Regions from separate parts of the Streptomyces yunnanensis genome, predicted to be linked through region 2. Evidence: predicted binding sites of a transcription regulator. Region 2 holds the regulator's gene; the other holds the start of a gene.
What was found. Region 2 encodes HspR, which represses chaperone genes until heat shock. Its sites were predicted from a motif close to TTGAGNNNNNNNNNCTCAA; they were not measured.
Positions count from the first base shown of each region.

Region 1: the regulator HspR is predicted to act here: its motif matches at 3,431-3,449, upstream of lon (endopeptidase La).

Region 1 is NZ_CP095749.1:3,430,471-3,438,177, forward strand. Features, by position in the region: gene MOV08_RS14795 (lysozyme) at 3-860, shown strand; gene lon (endopeptidase La) at 931-3,408, opposite strand; gene MOV08_RS14805 (pentapeptide repeat-containing protein) at 3,563-4,471, opposite strand; gene MOV08_RS14810 (rhomboid-like protein) at 4,586-5,440, opposite strand; gene MOV08_RS14815 (spermidine synthase family protein) at 5,656-6,417, shown strand; gene MOV08_RS14820 (response regulator transcription factor) at 6,501-7,241, shown strand; gene MOV08_RS14825 (HAMP domain-containing sensor histidine kinase) at 7,238-7,707, shown strand, end outside.
Region 2 is NZ_CP095749.1:5,149,566-5,157,272, reverse strand. Features, by position in the region: gene clpB (ATP-dependent chaperone ClpB) at 1-1,407, opposite strand, end outside; gene MOV08_RS22425 (Uma2 family endonuclease) at 1,611-2,192, shown strand; gene MOV08_RS22420 (pyridoxamine 5'-phosphate oxidase family protein) at 2,237-2,641, shown strand; gene MOV08_RS22415 (hypothetical protein) at 3,053-3,457, shown strand; gene MOV08_RS22410 (IS30 family transposase) at 3,559-4,773, opposite strand; gene MOV08_RS22405 (heat shock protein transcriptional repressor HspR) at 4,856-5,311, opposite strand; gene dnaJ (molecular chaperone DnaJ) at 5,313-6,482, opposite strand; gene grpE (nucleotide exchange factor GrpE) at 6,528-7,214, opposite strand; gene dnaK (molecular chaperone DnaK) at 7,211-7,707, opposite strand, start outside.

The DNA.
Region 1 (7,707 bases), 1.7 Mb from region 2:
AAATGCCCGTGCTCAGATCCGGCTCCCCCCACCGCTCCGTGCGCTCCCGCGCGACCGTGGCCGGGACCCTCCTCGCGACCGTCTCCCTCCTCGTCGGCCTGCCCGGCACGGCCGGTGCCGCCGCCACCGCGCGCGCACCCGAACCCCGCCACCCCGAACTCGACTGGGCCGGCTCCCAGATCGCCAAGCACGAGGGCACCAAGGGCGGTGCCCTCCCGTCGCCCTCGCTGGCCGCGGCCGTCGAGGGCGTGGACGTCAGCAGCCACAACGGCAGCGTCGCCTGGTCGACGCTGTGGAACAGCGGCGTGAAGTTCGCCTACGTCAAGGCCACCGAGTCCACCAGCTACACCAATCCCTCCTTCGCGCAGCAGTACAACGGCTCCTACAACAGCGGCATGATCCGCGGCGCGTACCACTTCGCCACGCCCGACACCTCCAGCGGCGCCGCCCAGGCCAACTACTTCGTCGACCACGGCGGCGGCTGGTCCAAGGACGGCAAGACGCTGCCCGGCGCGCTGGACATGGAGTACAACCCCTACGGCGCCACCTGTTACGGGCTGAGCGCGGCCGGACTGGTGAACTGGATGAAGGACTGGTTCGCCACCTACAAGGCGCGCACCGGCCGGGACGCGGTCGTCTACACCTCCACCGGCTGGTGGAAGCAGTGCACCGGCAACTCCGGCGCCTTCGGCAGCATCAACCCGCTGTGGATCCCCCGCTACGGCTCCTCGGTCGGCGAACTCCCGGCCGGCTGGGGCTTCCACACCATCTGGCAGTACACCTCGACCGGCCCGACGGTCGGTGACCACAACAAGTTCAACGGGGCCTACGACCGGCTCCAGGCGCTGGCCAACGGCTGACGCGCGGCGGGCCGGCCCGTCCCCCTGGCGAGGGGCGGACCGGCCCGTGCCGGACGTCACCGACCGTGCGCTACGCCGCGACCGGGACCTCCGGGCGCCGGCCGTTCGCGGCCGGCGTCAGGGCCAGTTCCAGCACCTGCCTCACGTCCGCGACCGGGTGCACCGCCAGCGCATCGAGGACCTCGGCCGGGACGTCGTCCAGGTCCGGTTCGTTGCGCTTGGGGATGATCACGGTGGTGATGCCGGCCCGGTGCGCCGCCAGCAGCTTCTGCTTGACGCCGCCGATCGGCAGCACCCGCCCGGTGAGCGAGACCTCACCGGTCATCGCCACGTCCGGACGGACCTGCCGGCCCGACAGCAGCGAGGCCAGCGCGGTGGTCATCGTGATGCCCGCGCTGGGGCCGTCCTTGGGGACGGCGCCGGCCGGGACGTGCAGATGGACCCCGCGCTCCTTCAGGTCGCCCACCGGGAGCTCCAGTTCGGCGCCGTGCGAGCGCAGGAAGGACAGCGCGATGTGCGCCGACTCCTTCATCACGTCGCCCAGCTGGCCGGTCAGCTGGAGCCCGGAGGCGCCGGTCTCCGGGTCGGCCAGCGACGCCTCGACGTAGAGCACGTCGCCGCCGGCGCCGGTGACCGCCAGACCGGTGACCACACCGGGCACCGCGGTCCGCCGCTCAGTCGGGTCCTGGGCCGACTCCGGGGTGTGGTGCGGGCGCCCGAGCAGCGGGCGCAGCTCGTCCACCCCGACGGTGAACGGCAGCTCCTGCTCGCCCAGTTCGTGCCGGGCGGCCACCTTGCGCAGCAGCCGGGCGACCGAGCGCTCCAGGTTCCGCACGCCCGCCTCACGGGTGTACTCGCCGGCCAGCCTGCGCAGCGCGGCGTCGGCGACGGTCACCTCGCCGGGCTCCAGTCCGGCCCGCTCCAACTGGCGCGGCACCAGGTGGTCCCGGGCGATGACGACCTTCTCGTCCTCGGTGTAGCCGTCCAGCCGGACCAGTTCCATCCGGTCCAGCAGCGGCTCGGGGATCGCCTCCAGGACGTTGGCGGTGGCCAGGAACACCACGTCGGAGAGGTCCAGTTCGACCTCCAGGTAGTGGTCCCGGAAGGTGTGGTTCTGCGCGGGGTCCAGCACTTCCAGGAGGGCGGCGGCCGGGTCGCCCCGGTAGTCGGAGCCCACCTTGTCGATCTCGTCGAGGAGGACGACCGGGTTCATCGAGCCGGCCTCCTTGACGGCCCGCACGATCCGGCCGGGGAGCGCCCCGACGTACGTCCGCCGGTGGCCGCGGATCTCCGCCTCGTCCCGGACGCCGCCGAGGGCGACCCGCACGAACTTCCGCCCCATGGCCCGCGCCACGGATTCCCCGAGCGAGGTCTTTCCGACGCCCGGCGGCCCGACCAGCGCCAGCACCGCGCCGCCGCGGCGCCCGCCGACGAGCCCGAGCCCCCGCTCGGCGCGCCGCTTGCGCACGGCCAGGTACTCGGTGATCCGTTCCTTGACGTCCTCCAGGCCCGCGTGGTCGGCGTCCAGGACCTGCCGGGCGCCCGCGATGTCGTAGGCGTCCTCGGTCCGCTCGCTCCAGGGGAGTTCCAGGACGGTGTCGAGCCAGGTCCGGATCCAGCTGCCCTCCGGGCTCTGGTCGCTGGCCCGCTCCAGCTTGTCGACCTCCTTCAGGGCCGCCTCGCGGACCTTCTCCGGCAGGTCGGCGGCCTCCACGCGGGCGCGGTAGTCGTCGGACTCCTCGCCCGAGTCCTTGGAGTTCTCGCCGTTCAGCTCGCGCAGTTCCTTGCGGACCGCGTCCAGCTGGCGGCGCAGCAGGAACTCCCGCTGCTGCTTGTCGACGCCCTCCTGGACGTCCTTGGCGATGGACTCGGCGACGTCCTGCTCGGCCAGGTGGGAGCGGAGCACCTCGGTGGCGTACTTCAGCCGGGCGACCGGGTCGGTGGTCTCCAGCAGCTGGAGCTTCTGCTCGCCCGTCAGGAACGGCAGGTAGCCGGCGTTGTCGGCGAGCGTGGGGACGTCGTCGATGCCGGCGACCCGGTCCACGACCTGCCAGGCGCCGCGCTTGCGCAGCCAGCTGGTGGCCAGTGCCTTGTATTCCGTGACGAGTTCGGTGACCGCTCCGGGATTGGGGCCTCCCCTGCTCGAACGGAGTTGAGAGCTGGGGGAAGGGTCTTGGACCTTCTCCTCGACGGCGGTCCCCTCCACCCAGAGCGCGGCGCCCGGCCCGGTGGTGCCGGAGCCGATCCGCACCCGGCCCAGCCCCCGGATCAGGGCCCCGGGATCGCCGTCGGACAGCCGTCCGACCTGCTCGATCCGCCCGAGCGTGCCGATCCCCGCGTACGTCCCGTCGATCCGCGGCACCAGCAGCACACGGGGCTTGCTGCCCGATGGCGCGGCGGCCTGGGCGGCCTCCACGGCGGCGCGCACCTCGGCGTCGGACAGGTCCAGGGGCACCACCATGCCGGGCAGGACGACCTCGTCGTCGAGGGGCAGCACGGGCAGGGTGAGCGGTGTGGACTCCGTCGACCGAGCAGACTCAGCAGTCATGATCTCCCCTTCGGCAAGCAAGTTGAGCTTTACCCACTCAATGCCGGGAGCCCTGCCGTTGTTCCCTCGCGCGTGTTCGCTGTGAGCGATCAGGAGGCGGCAACTCGGTTACGGGCCAGGGGCGGTGGGCCCGACCGGGGACAAGCGCGCGCCGCTACCAGTGGGCGGGGCGGCGCAGCCCGCGCGGCAGCCTGGTGGTCGCGTCGCCCCGGGCGGCGTTCACCTGGGCCTGCGTCAGGAAGATGCTGCCGGTGAGGTCGGCGCCGCGCAGATCGGCGTCCCGGAGGTCGGCGCCGATCATGTCAGCGGAGCGCAGGTCGGCGCCCCGAAGGTCGGCGGCGATGAGATAGGCGCCGCGCAGGTTGGCGCCCTTGAGGTCCGCGCCCGTCAAGCGTGCCCCCATCAGGTCCGCGCCGCGCCGGTCCTTCTTCCGGCCCGGGACCTTCGCCCGGACCAGCTCGCTGACCCGCAGCAGCAGGGTGTTGACCTCGCCCCGGTGGGCGGGCACGTCCAGCCCGGCCAGTTCCTCCGCGGTGCCCAGGGTCAGCCGCTCGGTCTTCTCCAGGGCCGCCCGCAGCTCGTCCCGTAGCGCAGCGGGCAGCGCGGCGCCGGCCGCTCCGGTGGAGCCGGTGCTTGCACCGGACGGGGGCAGCGCCACCGCCTCGGTCAGGTACCAGAGCAGTTCGTGCAGCTGGCGCATCACGGCGAACGCGTCGAACATCGGCCGGGCGGTCTCCGGCGCGGTCCGCCAGTCCTGCCCCTGGAAGGTGACCTGGGAGATCTTCTGGCCGGCGCCGAAGCACTCGAAGACCGTGCAGCCGGAGAAGCCGCGCTGCCGCAGGTCCTGGTGGACGCCGCAGCGGAAGTCGGCCTGGAGGTTCGGGCAGGGCCGCCCGGCCTCCTTGTCGAGGGCGAAGTCCGCCGAGCGCGCGAACGGCAGCGCCACACAGCACAGGCCGAAGCAGTTCCCGCAGTCGGAGAGCAGCGGCAACCGGGCGGCGTCCGGGGCGTGTGCCGGGGCGGACGTGCGGTCCTGGGCGGGGCGGCGGTGCTCGTGCGACACGGTTCTTCTCTGCTCCTACGGCCGGCGGGCGCCCTCCCTACCGAGCGCCCGCGAGGAGTCCCATTGTCCGTGACCCGCGGCGGGCCGGGCGGCCCGAGCACCGGGCGCCGGGGATCAGGACGTCCGCGGCAGCCCGGGCGTCCGGAGCGCCGGATGGCCCAGGTCCCCCGGCAGCGGCGGGGGCCCGGCCCGCCGCGCCTGCCAGCAGCGCAGCAGCGGCCAGGCGGCGACGCCCAGGGCGAGCGAGAGCAGATGGCCCCAGTCGGTCATCGGGTCGATGTAGGCGAGCAGGCCGGTCACCGCCTGGTAGCCGCCGGCGGCCAGCAGCGGCCAGCGCGCCCAGGCGGGCAGCAGCCCGGCGAGCGCCCCCAGGCAGGCCATCACGCCGAAGCTGATGCCGTAGTCGAGGCGGTGCAGCGAGCTGTCCGGCAGCCCGCCGGCGGCGACCGAGAAGCCGATCGGCACCTCGGTGGCGAGGGTGGCCAGCGCGTGCCCGCCGAAGAACACCACCGCGCAGCGCACCCCGCCGATCCGCCGCTCCAGGGCGGTCAGCACGAAGAGGAAGGCGATGGCGTACCCCGAGGTCAGCCCGCCGGCGATCCACAGCGCGCTGGCGACCAGCACCAGCAGCGGCGCCTGGGCGAGGTGGACCACGTCGGTGCTGGAGCCCTGGAGCAGTGCGGAGACCACGGAGGGGTTGCCGTGCTCGGCGAAGAGCGAGGTGGCCACGAGCAGCAGCGCGTAACCGAACGTGAAGGGGGTGCCGGTCGGGGTGGGGAGCAGCCGCCAGGGGCGCAGGCCCGTCCAGGGGCGGCGGGCGGCGGGGACCGGGGCGGTGGGGTGCGCGGCCGGCGCGGCCGCGCCGCCGCGCTGCCGGGGCAGCCCGGCGAGGAGGACCGGCGCACCGCTGTCCGGCGCCGGCCCGTCCCCGGCCGGCGCGCCGCCGGCCGTCTCCACCGCACTCGCCATTCCAGGCCCCTTCCGCCGCCCCGCGCACCGTCCGCGCTCCACTGTGCCCGGCCAACCCATGAGTCAGCTGTGCGAGTGATATCCCTCACAGCCCTCAACCCTCGTGCGATGCGCGGCGTTGCGCGTGTCGGCCTCGCGGGATCGCCCCGGAACCGTCCCGGAACCGGGTCCGAAACCGTTGGACCGCCGCGCCGGACTGTGGTCAAGATGGCCGCATGGCTCCCGTTCACCCCTGGCATCCGACCGCCGGCGACGAGCCGGCCGTGCGCACCCTCGACCGCCGCGAGGGCCCCTACGGGGAGGTGGTGCTGCGGCAGCGGGGTCCGGCCGCCGCGGACCCCAACGCCCTTGCGGCGCCCGGGAGGTGCGGCCCGGTCTACGAGATCATCGCCAACGGCTGCTTCCTGATGGACACCTCCGACGGCCGCTCCGAACGGCTGCTGGTGGACGCCGCGCTGGCCGCCCTGCCGCCCGACCGCGAGGACCCCTCGGTACTGATCGGCGGACTGGGCGTGGGCTTCTCGCTGGCCCGGGCCGCGGACGAGCCGCGATGGGGCCGGATCACGGTCGTCGAGCGGGAGACGGCGGTGATCGACTGGCACCGCACGGGCCCGCTGGCGGCGGTCTCCGGGCCGGCGCTGGCCGATCCCCGTACCGAGATCCTGCACACCGACCTGGTGGCGCACCTGTGCGCGGAAGTCGGCCAACTCGCCTACGACGCCCTGTGCTTGGACATCGACAACGGCCCCGACTGGACCGTCACCGAGGACAACGACGGCCTCTACTCCCCCGCCGGCCTGGCCGCCTGCCGGGACCGTCTGACCTCGGGCGGGGTGCTCGCCGTGTGGTCGGCCCAGCCCTCGCCGGCGTTCGAACAGGCGCTGAGAAATGCCGGTTTCGCGGGCGTAAGGACGGAAGAGATGTCGGTTGCCCGAGGCGTCCCGGACGTCGTCCACCTGGCGCTCCGGTCCGCGTAGGGCGCGTAGCCGACTGTCACATCATGCCCTTACGCTGCTGCCCAGCAAGACGCGACCACGCAGGGCACATGCAGGGGCGGGCGATGGACCAGACTCAGACAACCCAGGGCGGCACCACCGCGGCCACGCCGGGCGCCCAGCGCCGGGTCCTGGTCGTGGAGGACGATCCGACGATCGTCGAGGCCATCGCGGCCCGGCTGCGCGCCGAGGGGTTCCAGGTGCAGACGGCCACCGACGGCCCGGCCGCGGTCGACACCGCCGAGGCGTGGCAGCCGGACCTGCTCGTGCTCGACGTGATGCTGCCGGGCTTCGACGGCCTGGAGGTGTGCCGTCGGGTGCAGGCCCAGCGCCCGGTGCCGGTGATGATGCTCACCGCCCGCGACGACGAGACCGACATGCTGGTCGGCCTCGGGGTCGGCGCCGACGACTACATGACCAAGCCGTTCTCCATGCGGGAGCTGGCCGCCCGGGTGCACGTCCTGCTGCGCCGGGTCGAGCGGGCCGCGCTGGCCGCGCACACCCCGCGCAGCGGCATCCTGCGGCTGGGCGAGCTGGAGATCGACCACGCCCAGCGCCGGGTACGGGTGCGCGGCGCCGACGTCCACCTCACCCCCACCGAGTTCGACCTGCTGGTCTGCCTGGCGAACACCCCGCGCGCGGTGCTCTCCCGCGAGCAGCTGCTGGCCGAGGTCTGGGACTGGGCGGACGCCTCGGGCACGCGGACGGTCGACAGCCACATCAAGGCACTGCGCCGCAAGATCGGAGCCGAGCGCATCCGCACCGTCCACGGCGTGGGGTACGCCCTGGAGACCCCGCCGGCATGATCCGTCAGTGGCGGCCACGGGCGCGCGCCCTGTGGGACCGGACCTGGGAGGCGCTGCGCCCCCTGGACCCGTACCGCTCGGTCAAGGCGGCGCTCGGCGCCCTGGTGATCATCTCGGTGATCATCACCACACTCCTGGTCTTCGTGGCGATGCACTCGGCGACCGAGCTGCGGGTGATCACGGTCTTCTCGATCATCGCCTCGCTGCTGATCACCCAGTTCGTGGCGACCGGCCTGACCGCCCCGCTCGGCGAGATGACCGACGTCACCCGGGCGATGGCGCACGGCGACTACACCCGCCGGGTGCGCGCCGACCGCCGCGACGAGTTCGGCGACCTGGCCGACGCCTTCAACCGCATGGCCGCCGACCTGGAGGCGGTGGACACCCACCGCAAGGAATTGGTCGCCAACGTCTCGCACGAGCTGCGCACCCCCATCGCGGCGCTGCGCGCGGTGCTGGAGAACGT
Region 2 (7,707 bases):
CTGCTTCTCCTTCTCCCAGCGGGCGGTCAGGCCGCGCAGCTCCTCCTCCTTGTCGGCGAGGTCCTTGCGCAGCTTCTCCAGCCGCGCCACGGAGCCGGCGTCGGTCTCGTTGCGCAGCGCCAGCTCCTCCATCTTCAGCCGGTCCACCGCGCGCTGGAGCTCGTCGATCTCGACGGGCGAGGAGTCGATCTCCATCCGGAGCCGGGAGGCGGCCTCGTCGACCAGGTCGATGGCCTTGTCGGGGAGGAAGCGGGAGGTGATGTAGCGGTCGGAGAGGGTGGCCGCGGCGACCAGCGCGGAGTCGGCGATCTGGACCTTGTGGTGCGCCTCGTAGCGCCCCTTGAGGCCGCGCAGGATCGCGACGGTGTCCTCCACGGTCGGCTCGGCGACCAGCACCTGCTGGAAGCGCCGCTCCAGCGCCGGGTCCTTCTCGATCCGCTCGCGGTACTCGTCGAGCGTGGTGGCACCGACCATCCGCAGCTCGCCGCGGGCCAGCATGGGCTTGAGCATGTTGCCCGCGTCCATGGCAGAGTCGCCGCCGGCGCCCGCGCCGACGACGGTGTGCAGCTCGTCGATGAAGGTGATGATCTGGCCCTCACTGGCCTTGATCTCGGCCAGGACGGTCTTCAGCCGCTCCTCGAACTCGCCGCGGTACTTCGCGCCGGCGACCATCGCGCCCAGGTCGAGGGAGACCAGCCGCTTGTTGCGCAGCGACTCGGGGACGTCGCCCTTGACGATCCGCTGGGCCAGCCCCTCGACGACCGCGGTCTTGCCGACGCCCGGCTCGCCGATCAGCACCGGGTTGTTCTTCGTCCGGCGGGAGAGCACCTGCACCACCCGGCGGATCTCCTGGTCCCGGCCGATGACCGGGTCGAGCTTGCCCTCGCGGGCCGCCGCGGTGAAGTCCGTGCCGAACTTCTCCAGCGCCTTGTACGTGCCCTCCGGGTCCGGGGTGGTCACCCGCTGCCCGCCGCGGCTCGCCTCGAAGGCGGCCAGCAGCTTCTTGGCGGTGGCGCCCTGCTGCTCCAGCAGCTCACCGGTGCGGCCGCCCTTGGTGGCGATACCGATGAGCAGGTGCTCGGTGGAGATGTAGGCGTCGCCCAGGTCCTTGGCGCGCTGGGCGGCGTCGGCGATGGCGGCGAGCAGCTCGCGGTCCGGCTGCGGCGGGGCCACGGTCGAGCCCTGGACGCTGGGCAGCCCGGCCAGCTGCCGCTCCGCGCCGGAGCGCAGCTGCGCGGCGTCCGCCTCGACGGCCGCCAGCAGATCCATGATGTTCTCGTTGTCCTGCCCCGCGAGCAGTGCGAGCAGGAGATGCGCGGACGTCATGTCCGCGTGCCCGGCGGCCACCGCCCGCTCACTGGCGGCGCTCAGCGCCTCCCGGCTCTTGTTGGTCAGCTCGGCGTCCACGTCTGCCTGGTCCTCCTCGTGTCCTCGTGCGATCCGGCGCTCGGCGCGCTTCCCTAGCCAATCCTGCCTCGGTTAACGTGCGATAAGTTGAGTCTATTCCACTCAATGCATTCGCTCACGCTTACGAGTGAAGATCCGACCATCGGCCTCATCCCGCTGGCGGCGGCCCGTGACACTGGCCTTCGACCACAAGGAGGTGCAGCATGACGGCTATGGCACAAGAGCCGATGGCCACGGACACGGAAACCCTCCTGGACTTCTTTCTCAGCCTGGACACCCCTGAGGGGTTCCGGGCCGAGCTAGTCGAGGGGGAGATTGTTGTGACACCGCCCACGGACGGCGATCACGAGGACTACCTGAGCATCATCGGCAGGCAGGTGACGCGAAGGTCCGCAACCGACATGCAGATCTCGGGCTGCAAGGGACTCGTCCTTCCCCACGCGGAGAACCAGCCCGCGGACCATGTGATCCCCGACGCCACCATCGCCCCCTACGCGTTGCGCCTCTTCCGAGGTGCGGAGCCATGGATGCCCAGTGACGGTGTCGACATGGTCGTCGAGGTGACGTCGAGCAAGCCCCGCCATGACCGCGTCACCAAACGGCACGCCTACGCACGTGCTGCCATTCCGCTCTATCTTCTCGTCGACCGCGGCAAGTCCGTGGTCACGCTCTTCAGCGAGCCGAAGGACGCCGACTACCTCACCACCCACACCGCCCCCTTCGGCGACCGCCTCCCCCTCCCCGCCCCCTTCTCCTTCGACCTGGAGACAGCCGACTTCGTGTGACCGGCCAGGGGCCGCCCGCCGCGGCCCCCACTACCCTGGCCCCCATGGCCCACGACCTGAGCGCGCTGTCCCCCGAGTACCTCGCCTTCTGGGGCGAGTACCAGATGCCGACCCTGACGACCCTGCGGGCCAACGGCACCCCGCACGTCGTCCCGGTCGGCGTGACCTACGACGCCGGGCAGCGGATCGCGCGGATCATCACCCGCAAGGACAGCACCAAGGTCAAGAACATCCTCGCCGCCGGCCCGGACGGGGCGCGCGTGGCGGTGTGCCAGGTCGACCGCGGTCGCTGGGCGACCCTGGAGGGTGTCGCCCGGGTGCGGACGGACGCCGAGACGGTGGCCGACGCGGTGCGCCGGTACGCCGAGCGGTACGGCCGGACCCCGGAGCCCAACCCCGACCGCGTCATGATCGAGATCGCGGTGACCAAGGCCCTCGGCCGGGCCTGAGGCCGCCGCGGCCCCGGCCAGGTCTGGACCTGGCCGAAACCGGATGCTCCAGATCCACCGTCGGGCGCCCACCTGGTACTCAGGAACGGCAGGAACCGAACACCTCCGCACATCGACGAGCGGCATCGGACCTGTCCCGGGCAAAAAGACGGCAGCTGGAGGCCGCATGGCGTCGGCATTAGGCAGCACGACGACCGTTCCGCGCCGCCCGCCGCGGCGGAAGCGCACGATCCGGCCCCGGCCGTACGCCGAGAACTGCCCCCGGTGCGGCGGCCAGTTGGCCGTGAATCAGGACGGCTGGAAGATCTGCCATGCCTGCGGATACGCCTCGCCACCCGGCGCAGCCCCTCCACCCCGGGCCCTCGGCGGGGGTATCGTCGCCCCCACAGTCGCCACGCCCCGGAGGGCACGATGAACTCGGTCCGAGTGACGGCGATCGCCTGTCTGATGCCGCTGTCCGAGCTGGACGAGGATCCGTTCCTGGTCGATGACCGCAGCCAGCACGCCATGTGCAAACAGTGGGCGGCAGCCCGTGACTACCGTCTGACCTGCCAGCTCAGCCTGCACCAGCTGCGCGCCGACCACAGCGCACTGTGGCACGACGTGGAAGAGGGCCTGGTCGACGTGTTCGTCACGCCCAACCGGCGGGCGCTGGAGTACGCGATCGACGGCGCCGACGAGTTCACCGCGCGGTGCGCGGCAGCGGGGGTCCGGCTGGAGACCGCCGACCTGGACGAGCCGGTCTACACCCTGGCGATGAAGTCGCAGGTGCACCGGCGGCTGTCGATGCCGACGGCCGGGTACAACGGCTGCTGACCGCAGGCGGACGACGCGGAGCGCGGGGACGCCGGACACACACGAAGGGCCGGGGTGGTGTGGGCGGTTTCTAGCGGTCGTTGCAACACGTGGTCGGTTGTCTAGGCCGCGAGCAGTTTATGCAGGCGCTCGGCTGGGGTTTCCCAGCCGAGCGTTTTGCGTGGGCGGCCGTTGAGTTCGGTGGCGACGGCGGCCAGGTGCTGCGGGGTGTGGACGGACAGGTCGGTGCCCTTGGGGAAGTACTGCCGCAGCAGGCCGTTGGTGTTTTCGTTAGAGCCGCGTTGCCAGGGGCTGGCCGGGTCGCAGAAGTAGACCGGGATGCCGGTGGCGATGGTGAACGAGCCGTGTGCGGCCATCTCACTTCCCTGGTCCCAGGTCAGGGACCGTCGAAGGTGGGAGGGCAGGGTCTGGGCCGTGGTGACCAGCGCGTCGCGGACGCGCTCGGCGCCGTGGTCGCCGGGCAGGTGCAGGAGCATGACGTAGCGGGTGGCGCGTTCGACCAGAGTGCCGATGGCCGACTTGCCGTCCTTGCCGATGATGAGGTCGCCTTCCCAGTGGCCGGGGCCGGCACGGTCGGATGCTTCCGCGGGCCGTTCGCTGATCATGACCATCGGTGTGGTGAACCGTGGCTGGCGGGAGGCGACCTGACGGTGGGGTTTGCGGCGGGCGCGGCCTGAGCGCAGGGCTCGGGCGAGCTCGCGGCGGAGCTCTCCACGTCCCTGGACATAGAGGGCCTGGTAGACCGTCTCGTGGACCACGTGCATCTCCGGCCGGTTGGCGAACTGTGCCCGCAGAGCCTGGCAGATCTGCTCCGGGCTCCACCGTAGGGTCAGGCGGTCCTGGATGAAGTCCCGCAGCTCGGGGTTCTGGCCGATCTTGCCCGGCTTGGGTCGCGGCCTGCGGGCGTCGGCACGGGCCTGGGCGGCGTGCGGGCGGTACTGGCCGCTGTCGGGGTGCCGGTTGCGGCGGATCTCCCGGCTGATGGTGGACGGGCTGCGGCCGAGCTCGGCGGCAATCGCCCGGACTGTCGCCTTCTCCCGGAGCCGGTCGGCTATGTGGATCCGATCGGCCTCACGCAGATATCGGGAAGGCCCGGAAGGCGGCACCACCGCGTTGATCGGTGGTGCCGCCTTCTGTCTGCGGTCGGCGCTACGACCGTTGCGCCACTTCCTGCCGGTCCGGGCATCGATCCCGACGAGTCGGCAGGCTTCCTTGTTGCTGTAGCCCTGCTGCACGAGCCGGGAGTATTCCGCGCGCTCCCGGCCCAGCTTCACAGGGCCCTGAGCCGTCCGGTCCCTTCGGATCTTGAAGTCCATTGCATCCCCTGAGCTGGGGTGTTGCAACGACTACTAGAACTCAAGGTGCCCACCCCGGCCCTTCGTCGCGTGGACCACGGCCTCACTCCGACGACCGCTTGGGCCGCCAGACCACCAGCGCACTGGTCTGCTGCACGTCCTGATACGGCACCAGGTCGCGGCGGTAGGAGGCGTGCACCGCGGCCTCCCGCTGCCGCATCGCGCTGGCCGCGCCCTCCAGGGCGCCCTGGAGTTCGGCGACCCGCTGCTGGAGGGCCGCGACCTGGTGCTCCAGCTCGATGATGCGCTTGATGCCGGCGAGGTTGATGCCCTCCTCCTGCGACAACTGCTGGACGGTGCGCAGCAGTTCGATGTCGCGGGCGGAGTAGCGGCGGCCCCGCCCGGCCGTGCGGTCGGGCGAGACCAGGCCCAGGCGGTCGTACTGCCGCAGGGTCTGTGGATGCAGGCCGGAGAGTTGGGCCGCGACGGAGATGACGTACACCGGCGATTCGTCGGTCAGTTCATAGGGGTTACGACGCTGCCCGCCCCGGCTGTCCATCTCATTCTCCCTTCGCGGCCTGGAACAGCTCCGCCCGCGGGTCCGGGCCCGCGGTCGCCTCGCGATAGGACTCCAGCGCTTCCTTCGCCTTGTCCCCGAGGTCCTTGGGAACGGCCACCTCTATGGTGACCAGCAGATCACCTCGGGTGCCGTCCTTGCGGGTCGCGCCCTTGCCGCGGGCCCGCATCGTGCGTCCGTTGGGAGTGCCGGCCGGCAGTTTCAGCGTGACCGGCGGGCCGCCCAGCGTCGGCACCTTGACCTCGCCACCGAGCGCGGCCTCCGGGAAGGTGACCGGCACCGTGACGGTGAGGTTGTCGCCCTTGCGGCCGAAGACCGGGTGGGCGCCCACGTGGACGACCACGTACAGATCGCCGGCCGGGCCGCCGTGCTCGCCCGGTGCGCCCTTGCCGCGCAGCCGGATGCGCTGCCCGTCCGAGACGCCCGCGGGGATGCGGACCTGCATCGTGCGGGCGCTGGAGGCCCGCCCGCTGCCCTTGCAGACCTCGCAGGCGTCCTGGGCGATCAGGCCGCGGCCCTTGCAGTCGGCGCACGGGTCGGTGAGCGAGAAGCCACCGCCCGCGCCCCGGCTGACCTGTCCGGTGCCGACACAGGTCGGGCAGACCCGAGGCGTACCGTTTTTGTCGCCGGTGCCGGAGCACGCCTTGCAGGGCGCCTGGCTGGACATCCGCAGCGGGACCGTGGCCCCGTCGACCGCCTCGGTGAAGCTGAGCGTCACCTCGGACTCGATGTCCTGGCCGCGGCGCGGCTGCGTACGGGTGCCGGAACCACCGCGGTTGAACAGGCCGCCGAAGACGTCCCCGAGCCCGCCGCCGAAGCCGCCGGAACCCCCCGAGCCCCCGGCGCCTCCGAAGAGGTCGCCGAGGTCGAAGTTGAAGTTCCCGCCTCCGCCGGGACCCGGCCGGAAGCCGCCGTTGCCGAACAGCGCCCGGGCCTCGTCGTACTCCTTGCGGCGCTTGGCGTCGCCGAGCACGTCGTTGGCCTCGGAGATCTCCTTGAAGCGCTCCTCGGCCTTGGCGTCGCCCTTGTTGGCGTCCGGGTGGAACTCGCGGGCGAGCTTGCGGTACGCCTTCTTGATCTCCGCTTCGGTGGCGTCCTTGGGGACGCCGAGGACCTTGTAGTAGTCCTTCTCGACGAAGTCCTTGGTGCTCATCCCCGACGTCCCTCCTTCCGCGCGGTTCTCGACTCTGCCCGTACGTCAGCCCTTGTCCGGGCCACCGCTCTCCTTGTCCGCAGCCTTGGCACCCTTGGCTCCCTTACCGCCCTTGGCGCCCTTGGCCTCCTCGTCGGAGGCGGACTTGGCGCCCTGTGCGCCCGGCTGCGGCTCGGCGACCGCGACCCGCGCGGGGCGGATCGTGCGCTCACCGATGCGATACCCGGGCTGCAGGATGGCGACGCATGTCGTCTCCGTGACGTCGGGCGCGTACGAGTGCATCAGCGCTTCGTGGATCGTCGGGTCGAAGGGCTCGCCCTCCTTGCCGAACTGCTGCAGACCGAGCTTGGCGACCACGGTCTCCAGCGACTCGCCCACCGACTTGAAGCCGCCGAGCAGTTCGCCGTGGTCCCGGGCCCGACCGATGTCGTCGAGCACCGGCAGCAGCTCGGAGAGCAGGTTGGCGACCGCGATCTCCTTGACCGTCACACGGTCGCGCTCCACCCGGCGGCGGTAGTTCTGGTACTCCGCCTGGAGCCGCTGAAGGTCGGTGGTGCGCTCGTTGAGCGCGGTGCGCACCTGGTCCAGCTGGGCCTGGAGCGCGACGTCCTGGACGTCCCCGGCCGGGGCCGAGCCCGCCTTGTCGGCGGACTCGGCCTGCGCCGCGTCTTCGGAAGCGGCATCGGAAGGGACGTCGGGCTTCTCCTCGAAGCCCGGGGTCTCCTCCGTCACGCCGCACCACCCTTGGCGTCCTTGGGCTTCTCGTCGTCGACGATCTCGGCGTCCACGACGTCGTCCTCGGCCTTGGCCTGCTGGCCACCGGCGGCACCCGCGGCGCCGGCCGCACCCTGGGCGGCCTGGGCGTCGGCGTACATGGCCTGACCCAGCTTCTGCGAGACGGCCGCGACCTTCTCCGACGCGGTGCGGATCTCGGCCGTGTTGTCGCCCTCGGCGGCCTCGCCCTTGAGCTTCTCCTTCAGCTCGCCGACGGCGGTCTCGACCTCGGTCTTGACCTCGGCGGGCACCTTGTCCTCGTTGTCCTTGAGGAACTTCTCGGTCTGGTAGACCAGCTGCTCGCCCTGGTTGCGGGTCTCGGCGGCCTCGCGGCGCTTGTGGTCCTCCTCCGCGTACCGCTCGGCCTCCTCACGCATCCGGTCGACCTCGTCCTTCGGCAGCGAGGAGCCGCCGGTGACGGTCATCTTCTGCTCCTTGCCCGTGCCCAGGT